Regions from separate parts of the Pseudomonas xanthosomatis genome, predicted to be linked through region 1. Evidence: predicted binding sites of a transcription regulator. Region 1 holds the regulator's gene; the other holds the start of a gene.
What was found. The regulator sigma-54, encoded in region 1, starts transcription at its own class of promoters, with help from an activator protein. The targets are predictions, from matches to a motif close to ANTGGCATNNANNTTGCTNT.

Region 1 (3,411 bases):
GCAAGACCACCTGCTTCTACATGATCGTCGGCCTGGTCCAGGCCGACCAGGGCCGCGTACTGATCGACAGCCATGACGTCAGCCACCAGCCCATGCACGGCCGCGCCCAGGCAGGCATCGGCTACCTGCCGCAAGAAGCCTCGATCTTCCGCAAGCTGTCGGTGGCCGACAACATCATGGCCATCCTCGAGACCCGCAAGGACCTCGACCGCGAAGGCCGGCGCAAGGAGCTGGAAAGCCTGCTGCAGGAGTTCCACATCAGCCACATCCGCGACAACCTCGGCATGAGCCTGTCCGGTGGTGAACGACGCCGTGTCGAGATCGCCCGCGCCCTGGCCACCGCACCCAAGTTCATCCTGCTGGACGAACCTTTTGCCGGTGTCGACCCGATTTCCGTGGGCGACATCAAACAGATCATCCACCACCTCAAGAACAAGGGCATCGGCGTACTGATCACCGACCACAACGTTCGCGAAACCCTGGATATCTGCGAGACCGCTTACATCGTCAACGACGGCCAGCTGATCGCCGAAGGCGATGCCGAGACCATCCTGGCCAACCAGTTGGTCAAGGAAGTCTACCTGGGTCACGAGTTCCGCCTCTGATCAGGGCCTGCCCGGAGCACTGGCGCACCAAGCCATCGCAGGCTTAAGTGTTACAGTGCTCTAGGCAAACGCTGCATTTTCAGGCATATAACTTGCTTAAAGTCGGCGCCCAAGCGCCCTACATGTAGTGGATGGCGCATGCGCGCCGGCGAACAAGGTATTAAGCCCCAGCCATGAAACCATCGCTCGTCCTAAAAATGGGCCAGCAACTGACGATGACCCCGCAGTTGCAACAGGCCATCCGTCTGCTCCAGCTCTCCACCCTGGACCTCCAGCAGGAAATCCAGGAAGCGCTGGAGTCGAACCCGATGCTCGAACGTCAGGAAGACGGCGAAGATTTCGACAACAGCGACCCGATGGCGGACAACGCCGAGAACAAGCCGGTCGCCGAAGTTCAGGACACCAGCTTCCAGGAAGCCGCCAGCAACAACAGCGAGCAACTCGAAGACGGCGAGTGGGCCGAACGCATCCCCAACGAACTGCCGGTCGACACTGCCTGGGAAGACATCTACCAGACCAGCGCCAGCAGCCTGCCCAGCAACGATGACGACGAGTGGGACTTCACCACCCGCACCTCGGTCGGCGAAAGCCTGCAAAGCCACTTGCTGTGGCAGTTGAACCTGGCGCCGATGTCCGACACCGACCGCCTGATCGCTGTCACCCTGATCGACAGCATCAACGGCCAGGGCTACCTCGAAGACACCCTCGAAGAAATCTGCGCAGGCTTCGACCCCGAGCTCGACATCGAGCTGGATGAAGTCGAAGCGGTGCTGCACCGCATCCAGCAGTTCGAACCGGCCGGTATCGGCGCCCGCTCGCTGGGCGAATGCCTGCTGCTGCAACTGCGCCAGCTGCCGGCCAGCACACCGTGGATGGCCGAGGCCCAGCGCCTGGTCACCGACTACATCGACCTGCTCGGCAGCCGTGACTACAGCCAGCTGATGCGGCGCATGAAGCTCAAGGAAGACGAGCTGCGCCAGGTCATCGAACTGGTGCAGACGCTCAACCCGCGCCCAGGCTCGCAGATCGAGTCCAGCGAGCCCGAATACGTGGTGCCGGATGTGATCGTGCGCAAGGACAGCGACCGCTGGCTGGTGGAGCTCAACCAGGAAGCCATCCCGCGGCTACGGGTCAACCCGCAATACGCAGGCTTCGTGCGCCGCGCCGACACCAGCGCCGACAACACCTTCATGCGCAACCAGTTGCAGGAGGCGCGCTGGTTCATCAAGAGCCTGCAAAGCCGCAACGAGACGCTGATGAAGGTGGCCACGCAGATCGTCGAGCACCAGCGCGGCTTCCTCGACCACGGCGACGAGGCGATGAAGCCGTTGGTGCTGCACGACATCGCCGAGGCGGTGGGCATGCACGAGTCGACCATCTCGCGGGTTACCACGCAGAAATACATGCACACACCGCGCGGCATCTACGAACTGAAATACTTTTTCTCCAGCCACGTCAGCACAGCCGAAGGCGGCGAATGCTCGTCCACGGCGATCCGCGCGATCATCAAAAAACTGGTCGCCGCGGAAAACCAAAAAAAGCCATTGAGTGACAGCAAGATCGCTGGTTTACTGGAGGCACAAGGCATCCAGGTAGCCCGTCGCACCGTCGCCAAGTACCGCGAGTCGCTGGGGATTGCCCCGTCAAGCGAGCGCAAGCGACTGATGTAGCCCCGGGATGTGCCACAGCGTTTCAGTGGCAGGTGCAACACCTGCCTCTTTATGCACGGGCAACAAAGGAGAAGCTGTATGCAAGTCAACATCAGTGGCCAGCATGTAGAAGTTACCCAACCACTGCGCGATTACGTGCTCGAGAAACTCGCCCGCGTGGAAGGGCATTTCGACAAGATCACCAATGCAACGGTGATCATGAAAGTCGAAAAGCTGCAGCAGAAGGTTGAAGCAACCCTCCAGATCCCCGGCGGCGAAGTGGTCGCCAACGCCGAACACACCGACATGTATGCCGCGATCGATGCCCTGGCTGACAAGCTCGACCGCCAACTGAAAAAACACAAGGAAAAACAGCAAAGCCTGCTGCAAGGCGCAGCCGCCCGCTGATCCCCTCATCCATGATCCGACTTGAAACCATCCTGACCCCCGGCCGTTCCCTCGTGAACGTGCCGGGTGGCAGTAAAAAGCGCGCCCTGGAAAAGGTCGCCAACCTGATCGCCGAGCAAGTACCCGAGCTGGAGATGCAAGACGTCTTCGACAAGCTCATCGCTCGCGAAAAACTGGGCTCCACCGGCTTTGGCAATGGCATCGCCATCCCCCACTGCCGGCTCGAAGGCTGCACCGCACCGGTAAGCGCGCTGCTGCACCTGGACGCCCCCATCGATTACGACGCCATCGATGGCGCCCCGGTTGACCTGCTGTTCGTCCTGCTGGTCCCGGAAGCAGCCACCGATGCCCACCTTGAACTGCTGCGCCAGATCGCCAGCATGCTCGATCGCAAGGAGGTCCGCGATCGCCTGCGCGCCGCCGACAGCAGCGAGGCCCTGTTCCAGGTTGTCCTGGACGTACAGAACGAGCACTGACCATGCGCCTGATCATCGTCAGCGGCCGCTCCGGCTCCGGCAAGAGCACCGCCCTGGACGTGCTGGAAGACAACGGTTTCTACTGCATCGACAACCTGCCCGCCGGGTTGTTGCCGCAGTTGGCGGAGAACGCGCTGATCAATACCGAGCTGCTGCAGCCCAAGGTTGCGGTATCGATCGATGCGCGCAACCTGCCCAGCCACCTGTCACGCTTCCCCGAACTGCTGGAAGAAGCACGCGCCCGGCATATCCAGTGTGACGTGCTGTACCTGG
Region 2 (3,411 bases), 1.3 Mb from region 1:
ATGCCGGACGATAAACACGCACATTGGCATGTCCCTCACTGAGCAGGTGGTGTGCGTGCAAACGGCTCATCACACCTTTGTCGCAATACAGCAAGTACTGGCGCGTAGGGTCCAGGTGCTTGAACTTGCTGTTGATGGCGTAGAACGGCATGGCCTGGACTTCGATACCGTCCAGCGCCAAGGGTTGGTCTTCCTGGGCATCGGGGTGACGGATGTCGATGACGATCTGGCCAGGCAGTGCCTCGGCCACTTCCTCGATTTCGATATCCTTGCCCAACTCGTCGATCACGTGGTCGATGGAGATGAACTTGGCGCGCTCCAAGGCACGTTCCAGCACGGCCATGTCGAACTGCTTTTCTTCGTGCTCCATGCGGTGACGCTTGGCATGGGTGGTGGGGTTCACCGAAATCACGCCGCAGTATTCAGGCATGTGCTTGGCGAAGTCGGCGGTGCCGATTTCGGTTGCCTGGTCGATGATGTCCTGCTTGTGGCTGGCCAGCAGCGGGCGCAGCACCAGCTTGTCGGTGGCCGAATCGATGATCGACAGGTTCGGCAGGGTCTGGCTGGACACTTGCGAGATCGCCTCGCCGGTAACCAGGGCGTCGATCTGCAGGCGCTCGGCCATGTGCGCGGCGCCGCGCAGCATCATGCGCTTGAGGGTCACGCCCATGTAGCTGTTGTCGACCTTGTTCAGAATCTCGCCGACCACTTCTTCGAACGGCACGCTGATGAACAGCACGCGCTGGCTGCTGCCGTACTTCTTCCACAAGAAGTGCGCCACTTCCATCACGCCCAGCTCGTGGGCACGCCCGCCGAGGTTGAAGAAGCAGAAGTGGGTCATCAGGCCGCGGCGCATCATCTGGTAGGCCGCCACGGTGGAGTCGAAACCGCCGGACATCAGCACCAGGGTTTGCTCCAGGGCGCCCAGCGGGTAGCCGCCGATGCCGTTGTGCTGGTTGTGGATCACGTACAGGCGCTGGTCGCGGATTTCCATGCGCACCACGACTTCAGGCGTCTTCAGGTCGATGCCGGCGGCGCCGCACTGCTGGCGCAGCTGGCTGCCGACGTAGCGGTCGACGTCCATCGAGGTGAAGTCATGGTGGCCGCCGCGCTTGCAGCGCACCGAGAAGCGCTTGCCGGCCAGCAGGTGGCCGAAGTGCTGCTTGCACTTGGCGACGATGTCGTCAAAGTCGCCCAGCGGGTATTCCTCGACCTGCAGGAAGTGGGTAATACCCGGGGTGCAGGTGAGGCGCTCGATCATCTCGCGCTGGATCTTCTCGTCCTCGATGCGGCTGACCACCTCGAGATTGTCCCAGACACCATCGACCGCGAGCTCAGGGTCAAGGTCCTTGAGCACGTTGCGGATGTTCTTGCCGAGCTGGCGAATGAAGCGCTTGCGCACCGGTCGGCTCTTGATGGTGATCTCTGGGAAGACTTTGACGATAAGTTTCATTGGTTTAACAGCGCGCGCAGGGCCTGCCAAAAATAGGGGGCGCGAATTATAGCGGAAATTGCTCAGGTTTTGAGCAACTTTTGTACAGGAGCGTTGAGATAAATGCAGGGGTTGCGTTTTGTGCCGCCTGTTCCGGCCCTTTCGCGGGCAAGCCCGCTCCTACAGGGACCGTGCAACTTCTCTAGGCCATGCCAGACCCTGTGGGAGCGAGCTTGCCCGCGAAAGGGCCCTCAAACGAAGCACACCACTCAAGGAGTGCACCATAATGGTGCCTTAACGCCAAATAACGCATCTTTGCGGTGCGCTTTTCCTCTGCCGCCCACCGCCAAATGCCCGCAAACGCCCCCTTTTATCCCGCCCTCGCCATTTTCGGGCACTGGCATGCAATTTGCTCCCTTGTGAGGCAGGTAAGCTTGGCCGACTATCCGCGCCCGGCGACACCCTTTTTCCAGGGCAGCGTTGTGACGCACCCTAGACCATCCGGAGGACAACATGTCGAAGTCGGTTCAACTCATCAAAGATCATGACGTCAAGTGGATTGATCTGCGTTTCACGGACACCAAAGGCACTCAGCATCACGTGACCATGCCGGCGCGTGATGGCCTGGATGAAGACTTCTTCGAAGTCGGCAAGATGTTCGACGGCTCCTCCATCGCTGGCTGGAAAGGCATCGAAGCATCGGACATGATCCTGATGCCGGTCGACGAAACCGCCGTACTGGACCCGTTCACCGAAGAACCGACCCTGATCATCACCTGCGACATCGTCGACCCGTCGAGCATGCAGGGCTACGATCGCGACCCACGTGCGATCGCCAAGCGCGCCGAAGAGTATCTGAAGAGCACCGGCATCGGTGACACCGTCTTCGCAGGCCCAGAGCCTGAGTTCTTCATCTTCGACGAAGTGAAGTTCCAGTCGGACATCTCCGGCTCGATGTTCAAGATCTTCTCCGAGCAAGGCTCGTGGATGACCGGTGCTGACGTCGAAGGCGGCAACAAAGGCCACCGCCCGGGCGTCAAAGGCGGCTACTTCCCGGTTCCGCCGTTCGACCACGACCACGAAATCCGTACTGCCATGTGCAACGCACTGGAAGAAATGGGTCAGACCGTCGAAGTTCACCACCACGAAGTGGCAACTGCCGGCCAGAACGAAATCGGCGTCAAGTTCAACACCCTGGTGAAGAAGGCTGACGAAGTACAGGCCCTGAAATACGTCGTGCACAACGTTGCCGACGCCTACGGCCGCACCGCCACCTTCATGCCGAAACCGCTGTACGGAGACAACGGCTCGGGCATGCACGTGCACATGTCGATCTGGAAAGAAGGCAAGAACACCTTCTCCGGCGAAGGCTATGCCGGCCTGTCCGACACCGCCCTGTACTTCATCGGCGGCATCATCAAGCACGGTAAGGCCCTGAACGGCTTCACCAACCCGTCGACCAACTCGTACAAGCGTCTGGTCCCAGGCTTCGAAGCCCCGGTCATGCTGGCCTACTCGGCCCGCAACCGTTCCGCCTCGATCCGCATTCCTTACGTCGGCAGCCCGAAAGCCCGCCGTATCGAAGCGCGCTTCCCGGACCCATCGGCCAACCCGTACCTGGCCTTCGCGGCCCTGCTGATGGCTGGCCTGGACGGCATCCAGAACAAGATCCACCCAGGCGATGCCGCCGACAAGAACCTGTATGACCTGCCGCCAGAAGAGGCCAAGGACATCCCGCAGGTTTGCGGCAGCCTCAAAGAGGCCCTGGAAGAGCTGGACAAAGGCCGTGCGTTCCTGACCAAGGGCGGCGTGTTCTCCGACGACTTCATCGATGCCTTCATCGAGCTGAAGAGCGAAGAAGAAATCAAGGTCCGCACCTTCGTGCACCCGCTGGAATACGAGCTGTACTACAGCTGCTGATGTGATCGGCGCCTGGCGTCGATAACCTCTGAGACGGCCTTCTTCGGAAGGCCGTTTTT

Region 2: a site for sigma-54 is predicted at 1,829-1,848, ahead of glnA (type I glutamate--ammonia ligase). Genes of this name have one in related genera too.

The regions. Positions count from the first base shown of each region.
Region 1 covers NZ_CP077075.1:5,540,480-5,543,890, forward strand. Annotated here, with positions in the region: gene lptB (LPS export ABC transporter ATP-binding protein) at 1-605, shown strand, start outside; gene KSS93_RS24480 (RNA polymerase factor sigma-54) at 779-2,275, shown strand; gene hpf (ribosome hibernation-promoting factor, HPF/YfiA family) at 2,354-2,662, shown strand; gene ptsN (PTS IIA-like nitrogen regulatory protein PtsN) at 2,674-3,138, shown strand; gene rapZ (RNase adapter RapZ) at 3,141-3,411, shown strand, end outside.
Region 2 covers NZ_CP077075.1:876,778-880,188, reverse strand. Annotated here, with positions in the region: gene thiI (tRNA uracil 4-sulfurtransferase ThiI) at 1-1,453, opposite strand, end outside; gene glnA (type I glutamate--ammonia ligase) at 1,946-3,352, shown strand.